DNA from 3 places in the Sphingomonas sp. RS6 genome. Region 2 is predicted to be linked to each of the others. Evidence: predicted binding sites of a transcription regulator. Region 2 holds the regulator's gene; each other region holds the start of a gene.
The links. Region 2 encodes LexA, which represses DNA repair genes until DNA is damaged. Its sites were predicted from a motif close to GTTCCNCNCTTGTTCT; they were not measured.

Region 1 (6,277 bases), on a different contig from region 2:
TGAACTCCTCACACCCGTCCTCTAAAAGTACTATGGCACGTTCATTTCCGAGCTTGCCCTGAAATAGTCCAACCTCGTGTATAACATTCTGCCGCGCTACTCTCTTCCCATCGCCTGTCTCGTCCTCGGCAGTCATTATAAGAAAGGCGAAGGATGCGTTGCTTAACATTTCGGAAAGTCGTGCTGTGGTGCTAATCCCTGCGGTTGAAACTCTGCCGAACTCTTCAACATCCAATCGAAGGGTGTCTTTTATAAAGTCCTTTAGCTCACGCCAGACTGGTGAACGGCCATGGCCAATAAAAATGGTCTGACCTGAGCCTGGGGTATGCACTGGCGACTTGAACGACTCACGCCGAGCAAGATGCGCAGCACACTGGCGAGAAAGTTCCATAAGTCGTTCCGCATGGTCGACTAGGGAGCTTATAGAGAGGGCGTCCGCCCACACCTCTTGATGTGGCGCAAGTCTAGTCCCCTGTGATATTGCAAGAGTATCGCGGGATATCTTTCGGCCCGAAGGGTGCAGCATCGTTCTAGCGGAATCTGCTGAAAGCGGCTGCAAGCCTTTTATCTCACTTAGACTCTCGTTAATAAAGTCGTCAGAATTTACTTCTGTTACAATCGTAAGAATAGAAATTATGTCGCGTCGTAACGCTCCAAACTGCTTTAGCAAATTGCGACATGGTCGGTCAAAGTCATTAGGTGACACTCCGGCTCGCCGATTAATTTCATTTTTGACTTCTAACGGCTGAAATTCCTCGAAGCCGGGATGGCTGGAAGGGCCAAAATGTCGCTCCAGGCCCCATTCAGGACTGAATTTTGCTCCCGCTGGAGGTGGATTAAGTTCTCTATAATAAACGTTCGCATGATATCCAAGATTGGAGCCGCTCCAAGCATCTTGAATAGCGGCGCAGACCTCAGTGAGTTTAACTATTTTATCCTGCGATATCGAGGCCTCAAAATCTTTGATCGCGTCACCCATCGTATCCGACGCTAAATAGAGTTCCTTTGCGGCATCCACTGTCTTAATCCCCCTATGAAGCTCACTCCGCCGCCACCTTCCCCGCCTTCGCCTTCCGCGGCTTGAGCAACGGCGCCAGATACCGCCCGGTGTAACTACCCGCCACCTTCGCCACCTGCTCCGGCGTGCCTTCGGCGACGATCTCGCCGCCCTTCACGCCGCCTTCGGGCCCCAGGTCGAGGATCCAGTCGGCGGTCTTGATGACGTCGAGATTGTGCTCGATCACCACCACCGTGTTGCCCTGCTCGACCAGCGCGTGGAGCACTTCCAATAGCTTGCGCACATCCTCGAAGTGCAGGCCCGTGGTGGGTTCGTCGAGGATGTACAGCGTCTGCCCGGTGGCGCGGCGCGCCAGTTCCTTGGCGAGCTTCACCCGCTGCGCCTCGCCGCCCGACAGCGTCGTCGCCTGCTGGCCGACCTTCACATAGCCGAGGCCCACTTCGGCGAGCATCGCCATGCGGTCGCGGATCGGGGGCACGGCCTTGAAGAACTCGACCGCGTCTTCCACCGTCATGTCGAGCACGTCGGCGATCGACTTGCCCTTGAACTTCACCTCCAGCGTCTCGCGATTGTAGCGCGCGCCGTGGCACACGTCGCAGGTGACATAGACGTCGGGGAGGAAGTGCATCTCGATCTTGAGCACGCCGTCGCCCTGGCACGCCTCGCACCGGCCGCCCTTGACGTTGAAGCTGAACCGGCCGGGCTTGTAGCCGCGCGCCTGCGCCTCGGGGAGGCCGGCGAACCAGTCGCGGATGTTGGTGAAGGCGCCGGTATAGGTCGCCGGGTTCGAGCGCGGGGTGCGGCCGATCGGCGACTGGTCGATGTCGATCACCTTGTCGCAATGCTCGAGCCCGGTGATCCTGTCGTGCTTGCCGGCGAGCAGGCGCGCGCCGTTGAGCTGGCGCGCCGCCGAGGCGTAGAGCGTGTCGAGCGTGAAGCTGGACTTGCCCGAGCCCGAGACGCCGGTGATGCAGGTGAAGGTGCCGAGCGGGATGCTGGCCGTCACGCCCTTCAGGTTGTTGGCGGTGGCGTTGTGGACGGTGATCTTCTTGCCATTGCCCTTGCGGCGCTTGGGCGGCACGGCGACTTCGCGGGTGCCGTTGAGATAGTCGGCGGTGATGCTGCCTTCGGTGGCGAGCACCTCGTCGAGCGTACCCTTGGCGACGATCTCGCCGCCATGGACGCCGGCGCCCGGCCCCATGTCGATCACATAGTCGGCGGTGCGGATCGCATCCTCGTCATGCTCGACGACGAGCACGGTGTTGCCGAGGTCGCGGAGGCGCTTGAGCGTGGCGAGCAGCATGTCGTTGTCGCGCTGGTGCAGGCCGATCGAGGGCTCGTCGAGCACGTAGAGCACGCCCGACAGCCCGCTGCCGATCTGGCTGGCGAGGCGGATGCGCTGGCTCTCGCCGCCGGACAAGGTGCCGGAGGTTCGATCGAGGTTGAGATAGTCGAGCCCGACATTGTTGAGGAAGCCGAGCCGCTCGTCGATTTCCTTGAGGATCGCGCGGGCGATCTCGCGCTGCTGGGGCGTGAAGGTCTCGGGCAGCGTCTGGAAGAAGCCGAGCGCGTCGACCACCGAGAGGCGGGTGGCATAAGCGATGTCCTGCCCGGCGACCTTCACCGCCAGCGCCTCGGGCTTGAGGCGCGCGCCGCCGCACACCTCGCAGGGGTGCGACGCCTGGTACTTGCCCAGCTCCTCGCGCATCCAGGCGCTTTCGGTCTGCAGCATGCGGCGGTTGAGGTTGCCGATCACGCCCTCGAACGGCTTCTTGACGTCGTAGCTCTTGCGGCCGTCGATGAAGGTGAGGGTGACCGGCTTGCCGCCGGTGCCGTGGAGGATGATGAGCTTCACTTCGCCGGGCAGGTCCTTCCACGGCGTATCGAGGCTGAAGCCGAACTCGCGGGCGAGGCTGCCCAGCACCTGCATGTAATAGGGCGAGGGCGGGTTGGACTTGGCCCAGGGCACCACCGCGCCCTTCTTGATGCTGAGATCGTGGTTGGGGACGACAAGGTCCTCGTCGAACTCGAGCTTCTCGCCGAGGCCGTCGCACGCCGGGCAGGCGCCCTGGGGGGCGTTGAACGAGAACAGCCGCGGCTCGATTTCGGGGATGGTGAAGCCGGAGACCGGGCAGGCGAACTTCTCCGAGAAGACGATGCGGTTCGGCGGGATGCCCGCGCCCTTCATCGCGCCGCCCGAACTGGCCTCGTCCTCGCGGCCGGGAACGACGGCGTCCACCAGGTCGACATAGGCCAGCCCCTCGGCCAGCTTGAGCGCGGTCTCGAAGCTTTCGGCCAGCCGGGTGGCGATGTCGTCGCGCACCACCAGGCGATCGACCACCACCTCGATGTCGTGCTTGAACTTCTTGTCGAGCGCCGGGGCTTCCTCGATCAGATACATCTCGCCGTCGATGCGGACGCGGCTGAAGCCGGCCTTCTGCCACTCGGCGAGTTCCTTGCGATACTCGCCCTTGCGCCCGCGCACCACGGGGGCGAGCAGCAGCAGCCGGGTACCCTCGGGCAGCGCGAGCACGCGGTCGACCATCTGGCTTACCGTCTGCGCGGCGATCGGCAGGCCGGTGGCGGGGGAGTAGGGCACGCCGACCCGCGCCCAGAGCAGGCGCATGTAATCGTAGATCTCGGTGACCGTCGCCACCGTCGAGCGCGGGTTGCGGCTGGTGGTCTTCTGCTCGATCGAGATGGCGGGGCTGAGGCCCTCGATATGCTCGACATTGGGCTTCTGCATCAGCTCGAGGAACTGGCGCGCATAGGCCGAGAGCGATTCGACATAGCGGCGCTGCCCCTCGGCATAGATGGTGTCGAAGGCGAGGCTCGACTTGCCCGACCCCGACAGCCCGGTGATCACCGTCAGCGTGTCGCGGGGAATGTCGATGTCGACGCCCTTGAGGTTGTGCTCGCGCGCGCCGCGGACGGAGATCGTGGTGAGTGCCATGAGTGAGGGTTCTAGCTTTGTTCTGAACGGAGTTCCAGAGGGGAGATAGGAAGCGGCACGCGCATCCGCCACCTGTCCGCAAGGGGAGGGATGGGCGCTGTCGGACCGGTGAAGAAACGGCTTGCGGACAACAAGAAAAACCGACAACAGACGCAAATAATCGCAGCAGGTTGCGTGTCGCTGCATTGGCCTTTTGGGGGACAGGCAAATGAAGCGCATTGTGACCGCCATAGCGGCGGCGGCGATCCTGGTGACGCCGGGTTGCACCGTCATCGTCAAGGAAACGCGGTACACCGGCGGCTATCCCGGCCACATCCTCGACAAGCGGACGTTCAATGCATCGCAATCGAAGCGGCTGACGCTGCTTCGCGCGACGATCATCCTGGCGATGGCCGCCGACATGGGGCGCACGACGGTGAGCGGCCAGGACGGCGACGTCTTTGCCCAGCTGCTCGAAAGCGCGGCAGACGAGATCAACTATGCCGCCGCCGACCTGTTCGAGGGCGCGTGCCGGACCACCGATCCGGACCGCCCGGCCCCAATGCCCAGCGCAGCGCCGACGCCCACGCCCACGCCCACGCCCACGCCCACGCCATCACCGGCGCCCAGCCCGACGCCCATCGCCGTCGATTATGACAGCGATGCCGGTTGCAGCGGATTCTATGAGAATTTCGAGGCGAACATTCCGCTGATCGAGGCGCGGATCATCAAGGTGATGCTCGCCGCGCTGCCCGCCGAGCGCGCGCGCAAGTTTCTGGAGGATGTGAGCAAGGGCAATGTGATGGGCGCGGCGTGGAACGCGGCGCGCGCGGCCGGGGCGATCGCCGGCGGGATGCATGTCGGCTTCGCCCGCTATCGTTCGGGGCTGGAGACGGTGGCGGCGGGCGTCGAGGCGTGTCGAGGGGGCGTAGGCCGGTTCGACGCCGCGGAGATGACGGTGGTGCAGGCGGCCAAGTGCCTGGGGCTTTCGGAAAACGACCTGTTCAGCAACCCTGACGAGATCAGCGCCGGCGACCTGAAATGGGCCACGATCCGCCCGCGCGCGTTCCTGATGCTGATGCGCGGCATCGCGGCGGATTGCGTCGCACTGAGCTTCAGCGGCAACGGCGGGGATTTGAAGACAAGTCAGGGCATCCGGCAAACATCGTGCAATGCGATCGGCTTCCAGCCCCGGCCCCGCCCGTATCGCTTCACGCAGGGATCGGACCCGCAGGAGGATGCGCCGATCGCCAATGGCTCGCTGCCGTTACCGCAGCCCACCCCGACACCGACCCCGACGCCGACACCGTCCGCGAGCCCGACACCGGGAGGCGCGCCCGTGCCGGATGCGACGCCGACGCCCGGCGCGTCACCGGCGCCCGCCGAGGGCTGAGCGCCAATCCTCGCCGCGTTCACCGCCCCCGGCGATTGCGCCCGGCGGTCATCGGATCGGGCTTGGGCGGGGGCGTCCAGCCGGGCGGGGGCGCGGGGCGGGCGCGGCTGGTGCCGAGGCCCATCGCGCCGGGCTGTTGCCGGGTGAGCCCGCGCGTATCGGCCGCCGCCGCCGCATCGCCATCCGCCCCGCCGCGCAGCAACGCGATCCGATCGCGCAGCCGCCGCGCCTCCTCATACTCCATCGCCTCGGCGGCTTCGTGCATCCGGGCGGTGAGCGTGGCGATGCTTTCGTCCATGCCGGGCTGAACGGACGAGGCGGGGGGAAGTGCCGCAGGTGCTTGAGGTGAGGGCGTTTCACCGCCAAAGAAGGGCGGGGGAGATGCCGTGACCATCGACGAGTTTATCGCCAAGTGGCAGGTTTCGGGCGGCAATGAACGCGCGAACACGCAGCTGTTCGTCAGCGACCTGTGCCACCTGCTGGGGGTCGAGCCGCCCCAGCCGACGCTATCCGACACGCAGCGCAACGATTATGTGTTCGAGCGCCACGTCATCAAGAACGAGATCGACGCGCCGCCGACCAATGGCTGGATCGACTGTTACAAGCGCGACTGCTTCATCCTGGAGGCCAAGCAGGGCAGCGCCGCCGACATCGCCGCCGTCGATGCGGGCGAAAATGCCGCGATGCGCGACTTTTTCGGCCAGACCGCGATCGACCGGTTCAAGCGCGGCATGGCCAAGCGCGGCACCGGCCAATGGACCGGCGCGATGCAGCGCGCCGCCAGCCAGGCCGAAGGCTATGCCAAGAACCTGCCGCGCGACCATGGCTGGCCGCCGTTCCTGCTGGTCACCGATGTCGGATACTGCATCGACGTCTATGCCGATTTCCAGCGCAGCGGCAAAGGCTACGCCCCGTTCCCCGACCGGCGGCGATA
Region 2 (6,277 bases):
CCTCATCATCGGCGAGCCGCATGCCGATCCTCAGCCCTTCATGGGGCCGGTGATCGACAATGCCGCCGCCGACATGCTCACCGAAAGCTTCCTCGCGCTCTCGACGATCGGTGGCCGCCCGCTTCGCCACATGGAGCGGCTGATCGAGGGCCGCCCCTTCCTCACCCCGGGCCTGATCGACATGACCGAGGCACGCGAAAAGGTCGATGTCGAACTGTTCGGCCCGGTGCTCCAGCTGTTCCGCGCCACCAGCTTCGAGCAAGCGATCGCCGAGGCGAACGACACCCGTTTCGGCCTCTCCGCCAGCCTAGTGAGCCAGGAACCCCGGCTCTACGATCAGTTCTGGTCCAACATCCGCGCCGGCATCGTCAACTGGAACAAGCCGACCAACGGCGCGAGTTCGGCCGCGCCGTTCGGCGGGATCGGCTGGTCGGGCAATCATCGCCCCAGTGCCTATTATGCAGCGGATTACTGTGCCTATCCGGTGGTCAGCTCCGAATCCGAACAGGCCCGTGCGGCGATGGGGGTCGGCCTTCGCGATGCCTGATCCGGCGCATTAGGCATTTGGCAACCGTCCCGCTTAACCGCCGCTTCAATGGCTTCCCGCCAAAAGAGGGGCGACCGGACGGGAAACAACAATGAACCACGGGCTTGCGTCCGCGACCATCTTCAGTCTCGACGATACCATCCCTGGCCCGGCCCGTCGTGAATTCGCGATCAACGGGCTCGATCTTGCCCTGCTCGAGGATGACGCCTGTGTTCAGGATTGCGCGATCCGCTGGATCGGCCCCAAGGGCGCGGTGCTCGCGGTCGCCGATCCGCTGGCCGAAGACCGGCCGATGACGCTCGTCCTGCCCACCGGCGAGCGGCTGTCCGGCCGCACCGCCTGGTCGCATGGCTGGGAAATGGCCTTCGTCTTCGATCGGGCGATCGACATGGTCGGCGTTCTCGCCCGCAATCTCGCCAGCGTTCCCGCCGAGCGCCGCATGCTCCCCCGAATCGAGCTGCGCCAGACGGTCGGCATCCGCTGGGACGGCCATGTCGAACAGGTGCGGACGCGCAACATCTCCCAGGGCGGCATCGGCATCGAAGTGCGCTCGCCGCTTACGCCGGACACCGCCGTGCAACTCACCGTCGATGGCCTGCGCCCGCTCGACGGAACGGTCCGCTGGGTCGATCAGGGGGCAGCGGGCATCTTGTTCGCTGAGGAGTTGGGCTGGCAGACATTGCTGCCCTGGCTCCGCAGCCTTCAGCGCGATCACCATGCGGTGCCGATGCACGGCAGCGATGGCGACACGCTGCTCGCCGATCCCAAGGCGCTACGGGTCGATTCGCCGGCGCGGGTCCGCGAAGGCGTGCGCTGGTGGAATGTGCGCGTCCGCGCGCTCACCCCCTATCTGGTCGAGTTCGAGGCGCGCCACGCCTTCCGCCCCGGCAGCCAGCTCTGGGTGGCGCTCACCGGGCTTGGCGGCGGTCCGGCCCGCGTGCTGGAAGTCGATCAGCGTCGCGCGCTTTGCGAGTTCCGCCTGCCGCTCCGCGAAAGCGATCTCCACGGATTCTCGGTGCGCGGCACCGCCTGACGGGGCTTGTGTCGCCGGCTTCACCGGGCCAAGCCCCGGAAATGACCGCGCTTCTTCCGATCGCCGATGCCCAGTCGCGCCTGCTCGCGCTGGCGCCCAGCCTGCCCGTCGAACATGTGCCGCTGGCCGAAGCCGCCGGACGGTGGGCGGCGGCGGATGTCGCGGCACTGCGCACGCAGCCTGCGGCGGACCTCTCGGCGATGGACGGGTATGCGATCCGTTTCGACGACATACCCGGTCCGTGGCGGCTGGTCGGCGAAAGCGCGGCCGGCCGGCGGCATCAGGGAATTGTCGCCCCCGGCGAGACGGTGCGGATCTTCACCGGCGCCGCGCTGCCCGACGGGACGGACACGGTCCTGGTCCAGGAGGAGGCCGACGCGGATGGCGACACCATCCGTCTGGCCGGAAACGGGCCTGCCCATCATGGGCGGAATGTCCGCCGCCGCGGACTCGACTTCGAGGCTGGCGAACCGCTGGTTCGCCGGGGCGAACGGCTGACCCCGGCACGACTGGCGCTCCTCGGCGTCGCGGGGATCGCAACCATTGCGGTCCATCGCCGCGTCCGGGTCGCGCTCGCCGCGACGGGCGATGAACTGGTGGCCCCAGGTTCCCCGCTCGGCGACGCCCAGTTGCCCGAAACCAACCGGCTGATGCTCGAGGCGCAGCTTGCCGGCCTCCCGGTCGAAATCGTTGATCTGGGAATCATCCCCGACGATCTCGCCGCGCTCACCCATGCCTTCGCCACCGTCGACGCCGATATCCTCGTCACCACCGGCGGCGCGTCGGTGGGGGATCATGATCTTGTGCGCCCCGCACTCAAGGCGGCGGGCACCACGCTCGATTTCTGGCGGATCGCGCTGCGGCCGGGCAAGCCGATGATGGCGGGGCGACGCGGCACAATGGCGGTGGTGGGGTTGCCGGGAAATCCCGTGTCCGCCTTCGTGACCACCATATTATTCGTCCGGCCGCTCGTCGCCCATGCTGCGGGTGCCGCCGCTCCCTTCCCCATCGAACGCGCGGCCGTGCTCGGCGAACGGATCCCGGCGAACGGCGATCGCACCGATTATCTGCGCGCCGTCGTCGTCGACGGCGCGGTGTTCGCCTCCACCATCCAGGACAGTTCGATGCTGCGCACCCTCGCCCGCAGCAACTGCCTGATCGTGCGGCAGCCCAATGCCCCGGCCGCCGACAAGGGCAGCGAGATTCGCATTCTCGACATCGCTTGACACGGTGCCGGAACATTGCGTAAACGTTCCCAGTCTGTTCTAGACACGGAGGATTGGATGCTCACGCGCAAGCAGCACGAGCTGATCTGTTTCATCGCGGATCGCCTCAACGAAACCGGCGTCTCGCCGTCGTTCGAGGAGATGAAGGAGGCGCTCGACCTCAAATCCAAGTCGGGGGTCCATCGCCTGATCAGTGCGCTGGAGGAACGCGAGTTCATCCGCCGCCTGCCGAACCGTGCCCGCGCGCTCGAAGTGCTGCGCATGCCCGAACGCGGCGAGAAGAAGGCGCCGGCCAAGTCGGCGCGGCCGCTCGTTTCGTCGCCGGCGTCCTCGGTGCCGCCCGCGGCGGCCAATGACGTGCTCGAAATTCCGCTGCATGGCCGCATCGCGGCAGGTACGCCGATCGAAGCGCTCGAAGGCTCGACGATGCTGCCGGTGCCGGCCGCGTTGCTCGGGTCGGGCGAGCATTATGCGCTCGAGGTGGCGGGTGATTCGATGGTCGAAGCCGGCATTCTCGATGGCGATTATGCGCTGATCCGCCGGACGGAGACCGCGCGGGACGGCGAGATCGTCGTCGCGCTGATCGACGAAACGGAGGCGACGCTCAAATTCTTCCGCAAGGAAGGATCGATGATCCGGCTCGATCCAGCCAATCGCGACTATTCGCCGCAGCGCTACCGCCCGGACCAGGTTCGCGTTCAGGGCCGGCTGTCGGGGCTGTTGCGGCGCTACTGATGATGGCGCAGGCGTCGCACGGCGCCTGCATCATCGCACGAGTGTGAACTTTGGCAACTTTGGCAACGTCCGGGTAACGTCTGACGGCTCAGCGTTGGGCCTTCAGTTCCGCTTCGAATGCCTTTTGCGCGGCCGTCACCCGGCGGGGCAGTTCGCCGGGGTCGACAAAGGCCATGGCATCGCCGGCCGCGAGCTTTCTGCGCTTCGCCTTCAGGTCGAACTGCTCGGCGTGGAAGCTCAGGAAGATGTCGGCATGCATTGCCCGCAACTTGGCGAAACTGTTGCGGAAATCGTCCGGCGCGCGGTCATAGCCATGGCCGGGCGTCAAAGGCTGGTCGGCGACGCTGAGGCTGCAGGCGAACAACACCGTCAGCGGCTTGCCGCCCGAGCGGACCTGCGTCGAAAAGCTGGTGCACCCCTTGGTATGCCCGGGGGTCAGGTGCGCGACGATCGCGGTGGTGCCGATGCGGACCGTCTCGCCGTCGGCCAAGGTGCCGTCGACGGCCACGGGTGGCGCGCTCGACAGGTCGGGTCGATAATCGGGATGCCCGGTTTCGAGTGCGGGAATTTCGGCGGCGGCCGCCAGAAGCCGGGCGCCCGTTCGCCGCTTGAGCTCGGCCAGCCCGCCCGAATGGTCCCAATGGGCGTGGTTGATCAGCAGGATCTTCACGTCCTTCAGTCGAAAGCCGAGCTTTTCGATGTTGGCGGCGATCAACGGGGCGCTCTCGGCCATCCCGCCATCGATCAGGATATGGCCCTGCGGGCTGGTGATCAGATAGGCCGAAATGCCCGCGGTGCCGACATAGTGGATATTGCCGATGATCCGGAACGGCGCGGTCGGCCGATTCCACTCGGCGCGGACCCGGGCCCAGTCGGCCTGTTGTGCCGATGCGGCCGGCGCGGCGAATGCGGCCAGCAGCGCGGCAGCGGCATGGGAAAGGTTCACGGTCGACTCGCTCTGCTTTGCTCGAACCGCGGCTTGACGGTCGGCGGATGGATCCAGGGATGCGCCGTATCCGATCTGACCGTCCGGACGCCAGCGGTCCGTAGGTTGATCGCGACTCCGCCGCTGCGTTCGAGCGCCGGTCGATCGAGTTTCTGCCACCGTGGCTTGCATGGTGGCGGAAGGCGGCGGTCGCTGACGACGATGTCACTGGCTGCGCACAGCCGGATCAGTTGCGGCCAGTCGATCGCATAGCTGCTGCGCGTCGCCGCGATTCGCCAGCGCCGCCCGCCCGCACGATGCTCGACGATGCAGGCGTCGGCACTGCAGCGCGCCTCGGGGCGCTCGGTCATCAGTTGCAGATGCTCGGGCTCGACGCCGCCATTTTCGCCCAGCGTCGCCCGCGTGAAATCGCCGGCCCGGTCGCGAAGCAGCGCCCATGCGCCGTCGGGCATCCGGATGGCCAGATGACGTCCGTCACCCGTCACCAATAGGTCGGGCGACGGGCTGGCGAGGCCCCAGGCGGCGCCCAGCGTGAACGGCACCAGTCCGGCGAATCGGAGCCCGGTGCGCCACAAGCCGATCCAGAGGCCGCCGAACACCATCAGCACAAAGGCACCGGCCGGCATCGCCGGCAGCGTCGCCAGCGCTCCCGGTGCAGATGCGGCGGTGTGGGCGAGTGCAAGAAGCAGCGCAAGCGCCTTGCTCACCAGCCACCACAGCGGCGCGCCGAGCCCGACCAGATCGAGAAACAGGGCCAGCGCCTCGGCCGGCATCACCACGAAGGTCGTCAGCGGGATCGCCACGATATTTGCCAGCGCGCCGTACAGGCCCGCCTTGTGGAAATGGAACAGCGCGATCGGCATCAGGGCAAGCTCGACGACAATGCCTGTAAGCAGCAGCGATGCGGCACCGCGCAGAAGCCGCACCGCCCTGCCCTCCTCCCGGCGCTCGAACCAGCGGCGCATGCGGGGCGACTCGTGCAGCACCACGATGGCGGTGACCGCCGCGAAACTGAGCTGGAAGCTGGGGCCGATCAGTGCCTCCGGCCAGAACAGCAGCACAACCGTCGCGCCGGCGGCGACAAGGCGCAGCGTTAGCGCCTCGCGGCCCAGAGCGATCGCCAGCAGGACCAGCAGCGCCGCGATGCAAGAGCGGATCGTGGGCACCTGCGCGCCAGTGAGCCAGGTATAGCCGATCGCCGCCAGCGCGCCCGCGCCCGCCGCGACAAGCGGGAGCCGCCAGCGGAGCGCCAGCGTCGGGCTGAGGGCGAGCAGCTTCAGCACGATCATCATGGCGGCGCCGGTCACCGCCGTCACATGAAGGCCGCTCACCGACAAAAGGTGCGCGAGCCCCGATCGTCGCATTGCTTCCGCATCGGGTTCGGCAATGGCGCCGCGGTCGCCGGTCGCAAGCGCGCTGGCGATGCCGCCCGCGCTGCCCGAAACCTGATGCTGGATATGCTCGGACAGCCGGGCGCGCAGCGGGGGCTTGCCGCTTGAACCCCCGTCGAGCCGCTTGACCGGCCCGATCGCGCGTCCGGTCGCACCGAGGCCCACGAACCACGCCGCCCGCGCAAAGTCATAGCCGCCGGGCACCGCCGCCGCCGCCGGCGGCATCAGCCGCGCCCTGACCGACAGTCTGGCGCCGATCTCCAGCGGCTGCGGAACTTCCTTCGTCGGCACGTTGACCCGCACCCGGGGCGGCAGATCCGGCCGCGCCTCGGGCGCAAGGACGATTCGCCAGATGTCGCGTGCCGGCAGCGCCTCGATGGCGTAGACGCGCCCCTCGAA
Region 3 (6,277 bases), on a different contig from region 2:
TTCCTGGGTCAGGAAGTCGAGGTGCTGGACCGAGCCGCCCTGTTCGAGAATCGAATTCCACACCGCGTCGGAATTCTTCGATTTGTCCTTCAGCAGCTTCTCCAGATACGGGTTGCGCACCGAGAAGGAGCCGCTGAGCGTCTTGTGGGTATAGATGTTCGCCGGGATCGGTTCGATGCAGGCGCTGGTGCCGCCGCAGATGATCGAGATCGACGCGGTCGGCGCGATCGCCATCTTGCAGCTGAACCGCTCCATCACGCCCATGTCGGCGGCGTCGGGGCAGGGGCCGCGCTCGACCGCCAGCGTCATCGACGCTTCGTTCACCTGGGCGTTGATGTGCTTGAAGATCCGCAGGTTCCAGCTCTTCGCCATCGCGCCTTCGAACGGCAGGCCGCGCGCCTGGAGGAACGAGTGGAAGCCCATCACGCCCAGGCCGACCGAACGCTCGCGCATCGCCGAATAGCGGGCACGCGCCATCTCGTCGGGCGCGCGCTCGATATAGTCGGTCAGCACATTGTCGAGGAAGCGCATCACGTCCTCGATGAAGCGCTTGTCCTTGCTCCACTCGTCCCAGGTTTCGAGGTTGAGCGAGGAGAGGCAGCACACGGCGGTGCGATCGTTGCCGAGGTGATCGGTGCCGGTCGGCAGCGTGATCTCCGAGCACAGGTTCGAGGTCGAGACCTTAAGGCCCAGATCGCGGTGATGCTTCGGCATCGTCGAGTTCACGTGATCCGAGAATACGATATACGGCTCGCCGGTGGCGAGGCGGGTCTCGACCAGCTTCTGGAACAGCGCGCGCGCGTCGACAGTGGCGCGGACCGAGCCATCCTTCGGGCTCTTCAGCTGCCATTCGGCACCGTCGCGCACCGCTTCCATGAACGCGTCGGGGATCAGCACGCCGTGGTGCAGGTTGAGCGCCTTGCGATTGAAGTCGCCCGAGGGCTTGCGGATCTCGAGGAACTCTTCGATCTCGGGGTGCGAGATGTCGAGATAGCAGGCCGCCGAACCGCGGCGCAGCGAGCCCTGCGAGATCGCCAGCGTCAGCGAATCCATCACGCGGACGAAGGGGATGATGCCGCTGGTCTTGCCGTTCAGGCCCACCGGCTCGCCGATGCCGCGCACGCTGCCCCAGTAGGTGCCGATGCCGCCGCCGCGTGACGCGAGCCAGACATTCTCGTTCCAGGTCTGGACGATGCCGTCCAGGCTGTCCGGCACCGAGTTGAGGTAGCAGCTGATCGGCAGGCCGCGCCCCGTGCCGCCGTTCGACAGCACCGGGGTAGCCGGCATGAACCACAGCTTGGAGATATAGTCGTACAGGCGCTGCGCGTGCGCCTGGTCGTCGGCATAGGCCGAGGCGACGCGAACGAACAGGTCCTGATAGCTTTCGCCGGGAAGGAGGTAGCGGTCCTTCAGCGTCTCCTTGCCGAAATCGGTGAGCAGCGCGTCGCGCGCATGATCGACCTCGACCGGATAGGGCTGCGGCGCGATCGCCTTGCTGTCGAGCGCCGTGCTGGCGGGGGCGGCTTCGATGGTGGCGGTCTCGTTCACGCTGGTCTCACTATCTCTGAATTCCATGACTCGGACCCCTGTTTCCTGCTTACGCAACAACCGACTCGGGGCACGTTAGCGATGGTAGCACCAGCCGGTTTGCGCGAGAACAAAAAGTGTCCATCGGCCCGGCGCCCGGCGCGCACGTTTCCGGCCCGCAAATGGCTATGCGGTTGCCGATTTACTAGCGCTTGGGCTTGCCCCTTGGTGCGACCACTACAGATTGTGCCAATCCGAGTTCGGGCACAAGAGCGTAAATCACCAATGAACGCAACGGTTCATCGCTGAAATGACTCGGTTCGTGGCGCGGCCAGGTCGCTCCATCGGCCGCGACGCGCGGACTTTCCTTGCGTTCACGAAAGGCAAGGGAACGAACGCCGAACCCAAAATAAATTTTGGGGGAGGAATCGGGCGCGGCCAACCGTCGTCCGGTCCCGCCTGTCAACCCCGGCATTGGTGCGACCTTTGCGCTCGCAGGGCGTTACCGGCTTGCCGCTTGCACAGCCGCGCCGCGCCCCGCAATAAAGGCAAATGATGGAAGGCCCCTATCTCTCGACCGTTTCCGAAACGATCCAGGCGGCCATCGCGCCGGTGTTTTTGCTCGCCGGCATCGGTGCGTTTCTCAACACGATGGTCGGGCGGCTGGCGCGCATCGTCGATCGCGCGCGCTCGATCGAGGAACTGCATCCCCGCTCCAGCGGGCCCGAGCATGAGCGCCATGTCTGGGAATTGCGGATCATCGATCGCCGTATCTCGGTCATCAACAACGCGATCTTTCTCTGCACCGCCAGCGCGCTGGCAATCTGCCTCGTCGTCGCGCTGATGTTCATCTCGCGCCTCGCCAATCTGCATGTCGGCATCTGGGTCGCGGTGGCGTTCATCGTGTCGATGCTGCTGCTGATTTCAGGGCTCGTCTATTTCCTGGTCGAGGTGCGCATGTCGCTGCGCGCGATCCACGTCCGCGAGGAACTGCTCGAGCTCGACAAGTGATCGTCGCGGTCGCGCGCCGCTTCACCTGAGCGTGCGCCGTCCCAGATCGGCGGGGATCGTCGGCCGGTAGCCGGGCGCGACCCGCGCCTTGCTCGACTGTTCATAGGCATAGCCGGCGCGCAGCAGAAGCCCGTCCGAATAGGCGGTGCCGATGAACGACAACCCTGCGGGCAGGCCGTTTACCAGCCCCATCGGCACGGTGAGGTGCGGATAGCCGGACACCGCCGGCAGTTCGCTGGCCGACGGGCCGACGAACTGGTCGCCATGCGCCGGATCGCTGAGCCACGGCGTGCCATAAGTGGGGGTGACGAGCAGCTGGACATTGCCCGCCTTGAGCATCGCGTCGATCCCCTCCGGCCCTGCCAGTCGCTGCGACGTTGCCCGCGCGGCGCGATAGGCCGGATCGTCGAGGCCGGCCGTGGCCTCGGCCTTCACGAACGTGTCCTGGCCGAAGAACGGCATCTCGGCTTCGCGATGGGCGTCGTTGAACGCGATCACGTCGGCGAGGGTGCGGACCTTCACCGTCGCCGGCACCGTGGCGAGATAAGCGGCGAGATCGGCCTTGAGCTCGGTATAGAGCACCAGCCCTTCGGCATCGCCCAGCCCGTCCAGCGCGGGTAACTTGACCTCGACCAGCGTCGCGCCGCCCGCACGCAGCTGATCGAGCGCCGCATCGAACCGGGCGGCGAGGTCCGCTGCCATGTCCGGCCGCCAATAGCCGATCCGCATGCCGCGCAGCGCGTCCGGCGACAGCGTCGCGGCATAGTCGCGGCGATGGGCGTTCGCTCCCTTGGTGGCGGGGTCCGCCGGATCCTCGCCGATCATTGCCGCGAACAGCAGCGCGACATCGCGCACGCTGCGCGCCATCGGCCCCGGCGTATCCTGGCTGTGGCTGATCGGCACCACATGGGTGCGGCTGACCAGCCCCAGGGTCGGCTTGAGCCCGACCAGCCCGTTCATCGCCGAGGGGCAGACCACCGAGCCATCGGTCTCGGTGCCGACCGCGAACGCGGCAAGGCTGGCGGCCACCGCTGCGCCCGATCCGCTCGAAGATCCGCAAGCGGAGCGATCGAGCGCATAGGGATTGCGCACCAGCCCGCCGACCGCACTCCAGCCGCTCATCGACTGGCTGGAGCGGATATTGGCCCATTCGCTGAGGTTGGTCTTGCCCAGGATCACCGCTCCCTGCGCGCGCAGCAGCGCCACCACCGGCGCGTCGCGGCCGGTGGCGTTGTCCTTCAGCGCCAGGCTGCCCGCCGTAGTGGGCAGTTCGCGGGTTTCGATATTGTCCTTGATCAGCACCGGCAGGCCGTCGATCGGGCCAAGCGGCTTGCCGGCCTTGCGCCGGGCGTCGCTTGCCATCGCCTGCGCGCGGGCATCGGGGCTGATCGCGATCACCGATCGCAGCGTCGGGCCTTCACGGTCGATCGCGGCGATGCGGGCGAGATAGGCCTCGGTCAGCGCGACGCTGGTCGTGCGGCCCGCCGCCAGTTCGGCGCGCAGCTGATCGGCGGACACTTCCTCGATGTTCGTTTGTGCCGCCGCCGGGCTTGTTGCCACCAGCATCGCCGCCACGCCCAAGGCCAATCGCCGCATTCCGCCCCCCATGTCCGATCGTTCGGCGAACAGCCTAGACCGGCTCAGGCGGAACGGAAAGTGCCGTGGAAGCCGACCGGCAGCGCCACGTCGCTTCGCCAGCTGCACACCGGTCCCGCCGCGATGCGACGCGCATCGAGGACGTGCAGCTCGGTCGCGCGTGCCGCGAGGTTGAGCGTGGTGCCGACCAGCCAGCCATCGCCCTCCGCCTGCCCGCGCGGGACGAACAGAAACTCCTCGACCAGCTGCTCCGGGCCGAAGCGGAAGCTGTCCGCCACGCCGCGCTGCCAGTCGAACCGGCCGACGCCCTGGGCAAAGGGATTGCCCGTGCCGTACAGCCCCGAAAAGCTGGTATAGCGGCGGGCGAGCCCGGCCATCCGGCGATCAGTCTGCGGAAATTCGCCTGCCGCGCCGCTTTTCAGCAGCTCAGCGCGGCCATCCGGATGCAGCACCACCATCGTCAGTTCGGCATGGGGCAGGGGGCGCAGCGTGCCGACCAGCATGTCCCGCGCCTCGTCCACGGCGAAGCTGGGGTCCGACGTGAAGCATCCGTCGAACCGGATCGTGCCGTCCCTCTCTTCCCAGGCGTCGCCGAGATGAAAGAAGCTGAAGCTCGGCAGCTCGAACAGCTGGGTGCGCGTCGGATCGTCCTTGTCGACCACCAGCACCTGGGTGCCCTTTTCGGGCTGCCACTGGAGCAGGTTGAGATAGGGTGGATGGCCCGGCCCCTGCACCCAGGGCTGGAGCACCAGCACCAGATGCCGTGCGGTGGCAGTGAAATCGTGGATATAGCTGGCGCGCGGCAGCGCGAGCGGCGTCGCGGCGGTCAACGTGCCGTCCGGCCGCAGCTTCCAGATCATCGCGCGGGCGCCCGACAGGCCGAGGTTCCAGATCGTGCCGTCGGGTTCGACGCGGGGGTGCGCGAGGAACGGCATCTGCGCCAGATCGGGGCGCAGCGTCTTCGGGCCGATCGTCGCCAGGCTCTCGGGATCGAGGGCATAGGCCGATCCGCCTTCCCACAAGGCCCAGAGCTCGCCGCCGGCCATCATCACGCTGGTGTTCGCGGCGTTGGCGCTGTCCGGCCCGGTCAGGATCGCGCCCTGACGCGACGGTGTGCCGAAACCCGGCATCAGCATCCGGCCGGCCGCCTTTTCCTGCCGCCGCTTCTCGGTATCGACGAAGCGCGCCGCCAGTCGCGCGTCGCCGTCGCGGATCGCGAAGCGACGGACCATGCCGTCGCCATCGAACCAGTGCGTCGCCGCAGTCTCGCCGCGCCGGAACTTGGCGGGGCCGTTGCGATAGAGCGTTCCCGCCAGCCCGGCCGGTGCGCGGCCGTGGATGCGCCGCATCGCGCGGGGGGCGACGTCGCCTTCGACATCGGCAACGCCCAGTGTCCAGTCGGCCGGCAGCATCGCGGCAAAGGCGCGCTCGGGCGAGATCAGGGCGGCGCCGCCCAATGCAGCGCCGAGGGCCAGGACGCTGCGACGATCCATCTTCATCGTTCCCGCTCCCATCTCAGCGAAGCGTGATCGTCTGTACCGCGCCGGCGGGCGACAGGTCAAAGGCGGCATCCGCCCAGTCGGGCTGCCCGCCCGGGCCCATTGCGTCGCGGGAAAAGCCGAAGGGCTCGATCGGCATGCCGAACGGGTTGGTGCTCATCCGCCCGTCGCTGTCCAGATCCTGGAACAGCTTGATCGCGTAGCGGCCGGGGGCCAGCCCGGCGATCGATGCCGCCACCGGATCGGCCGTGGCATCAGCAATGGCCACGCGCACCGGCTTGCCGCCGCGCCAGCCGGCCTCGTCATAGACCGCGATCATCACCTTGCCGCGATGCTCCTTGACCTTAAGGTCGAGCGTGAGCGTCGCATCCTGCGGTGGCTGGGCAAACGGCTGAGGCGATGCGGCGAGCAGCAGCGCGGCGATCAGGGACGTCAGCATCGGGATCTCCATTCGGGTTCGACTGGCGCCAGATGATCGGGCTGGGCTAGGCTCGTCATCGCGATATGCGTGGTCGGGGGAAAGCAATGCGTGAGCTGTCGGGAACTGCCATTCGCGAAGCGCGAACGGGGCATTCCGGTGGCGCGAGCAATCGGCGGGGGGTGATCGTCGCGACGGTCGCCGCATTCCTGATGACGATCACCGG

Region 1: the regulator LexA is predicted to act here: its motif matches at 3,980-3,995, upstream of uvrA (excinuclease ABC subunit UvrA).
Region 3: the regulator LexA is predicted to act here: its motif matches at 1,791-1,806, upstream of ACX40Y_RS02000 (ribonucleoside-diphosphate reductase subunit alpha).

What each region holds. Positions count from the first base shown of each region.
Region 1 is NZ_JBTMWM010000002.1:423,182-429,458, forward strand. Features, by position in the region: gene ACX40Y_RS06855 (TIR domain-containing protein) at 1-979, opposite strand, end outside; gene uvrA (excinuclease ABC subunit UvrA) at 1,041-3,971, opposite strand; gene ACX40Y_RS06865 (hypothetical protein) at 4,180-5,343, shown strand; gene ACX40Y_RS06870 (UvrB/UvrC motif-containing protein) at 5,363-5,641, opposite strand; gene ACX40Y_RS06875 (class I SAM-dependent DNA methyltransferase) at 5,730-6,277, shown strand, end outside.
Region 2 is NZ_JBTMWM010000003.1:239,711-245,987, forward strand. Features, by position in the region: gene astD (succinylglutamate-semialdehyde dehydrogenase) at 1-547, shown strand, start outside; gene ACX40Y_RS08335 (PilZ domain-containing protein) at 639-1,580, shown strand; gene ACX40Y_RS08340 (molybdopterin molybdotransferase MoeA) at 1,622-2,806, shown strand; gene lexA (transcriptional repressor LexA) at 2,864-3,541, shown strand; gene bla (subclass B3 metallo-beta-lactamase) at 3,630-4,487, opposite strand; gene ACX40Y_RS08355 (ComEC/Rec2 family competence protein) at 4,484-6,277, opposite strand, start outside.
Region 3 is NZ_JBTMWM010000001.1:423,105-429,381, reverse strand. Features, by position in the region: gene ACX40Y_RS02000 (ribonucleoside-diphosphate reductase subunit alpha) at 1-1,575, opposite strand, end outside; gene ACX40Y_RS01995 (DUF2721 domain-containing protein) at 2,083-2,538, shown strand; gene ACX40Y_RS01990 (amidase) at 2,560-4,134, opposite strand; gene ACX40Y_RS01985 (carotenoid oxygenase family protein) at 4,179-5,633, opposite strand; gene ACX40Y_RS01980 (DUF2141 domain-containing protein) at 5,650-6,072, opposite strand; gene ACX40Y_RS01975 (LytTR family DNA-binding domain-containing protein) at 6,159-6,277, shown strand, end outside.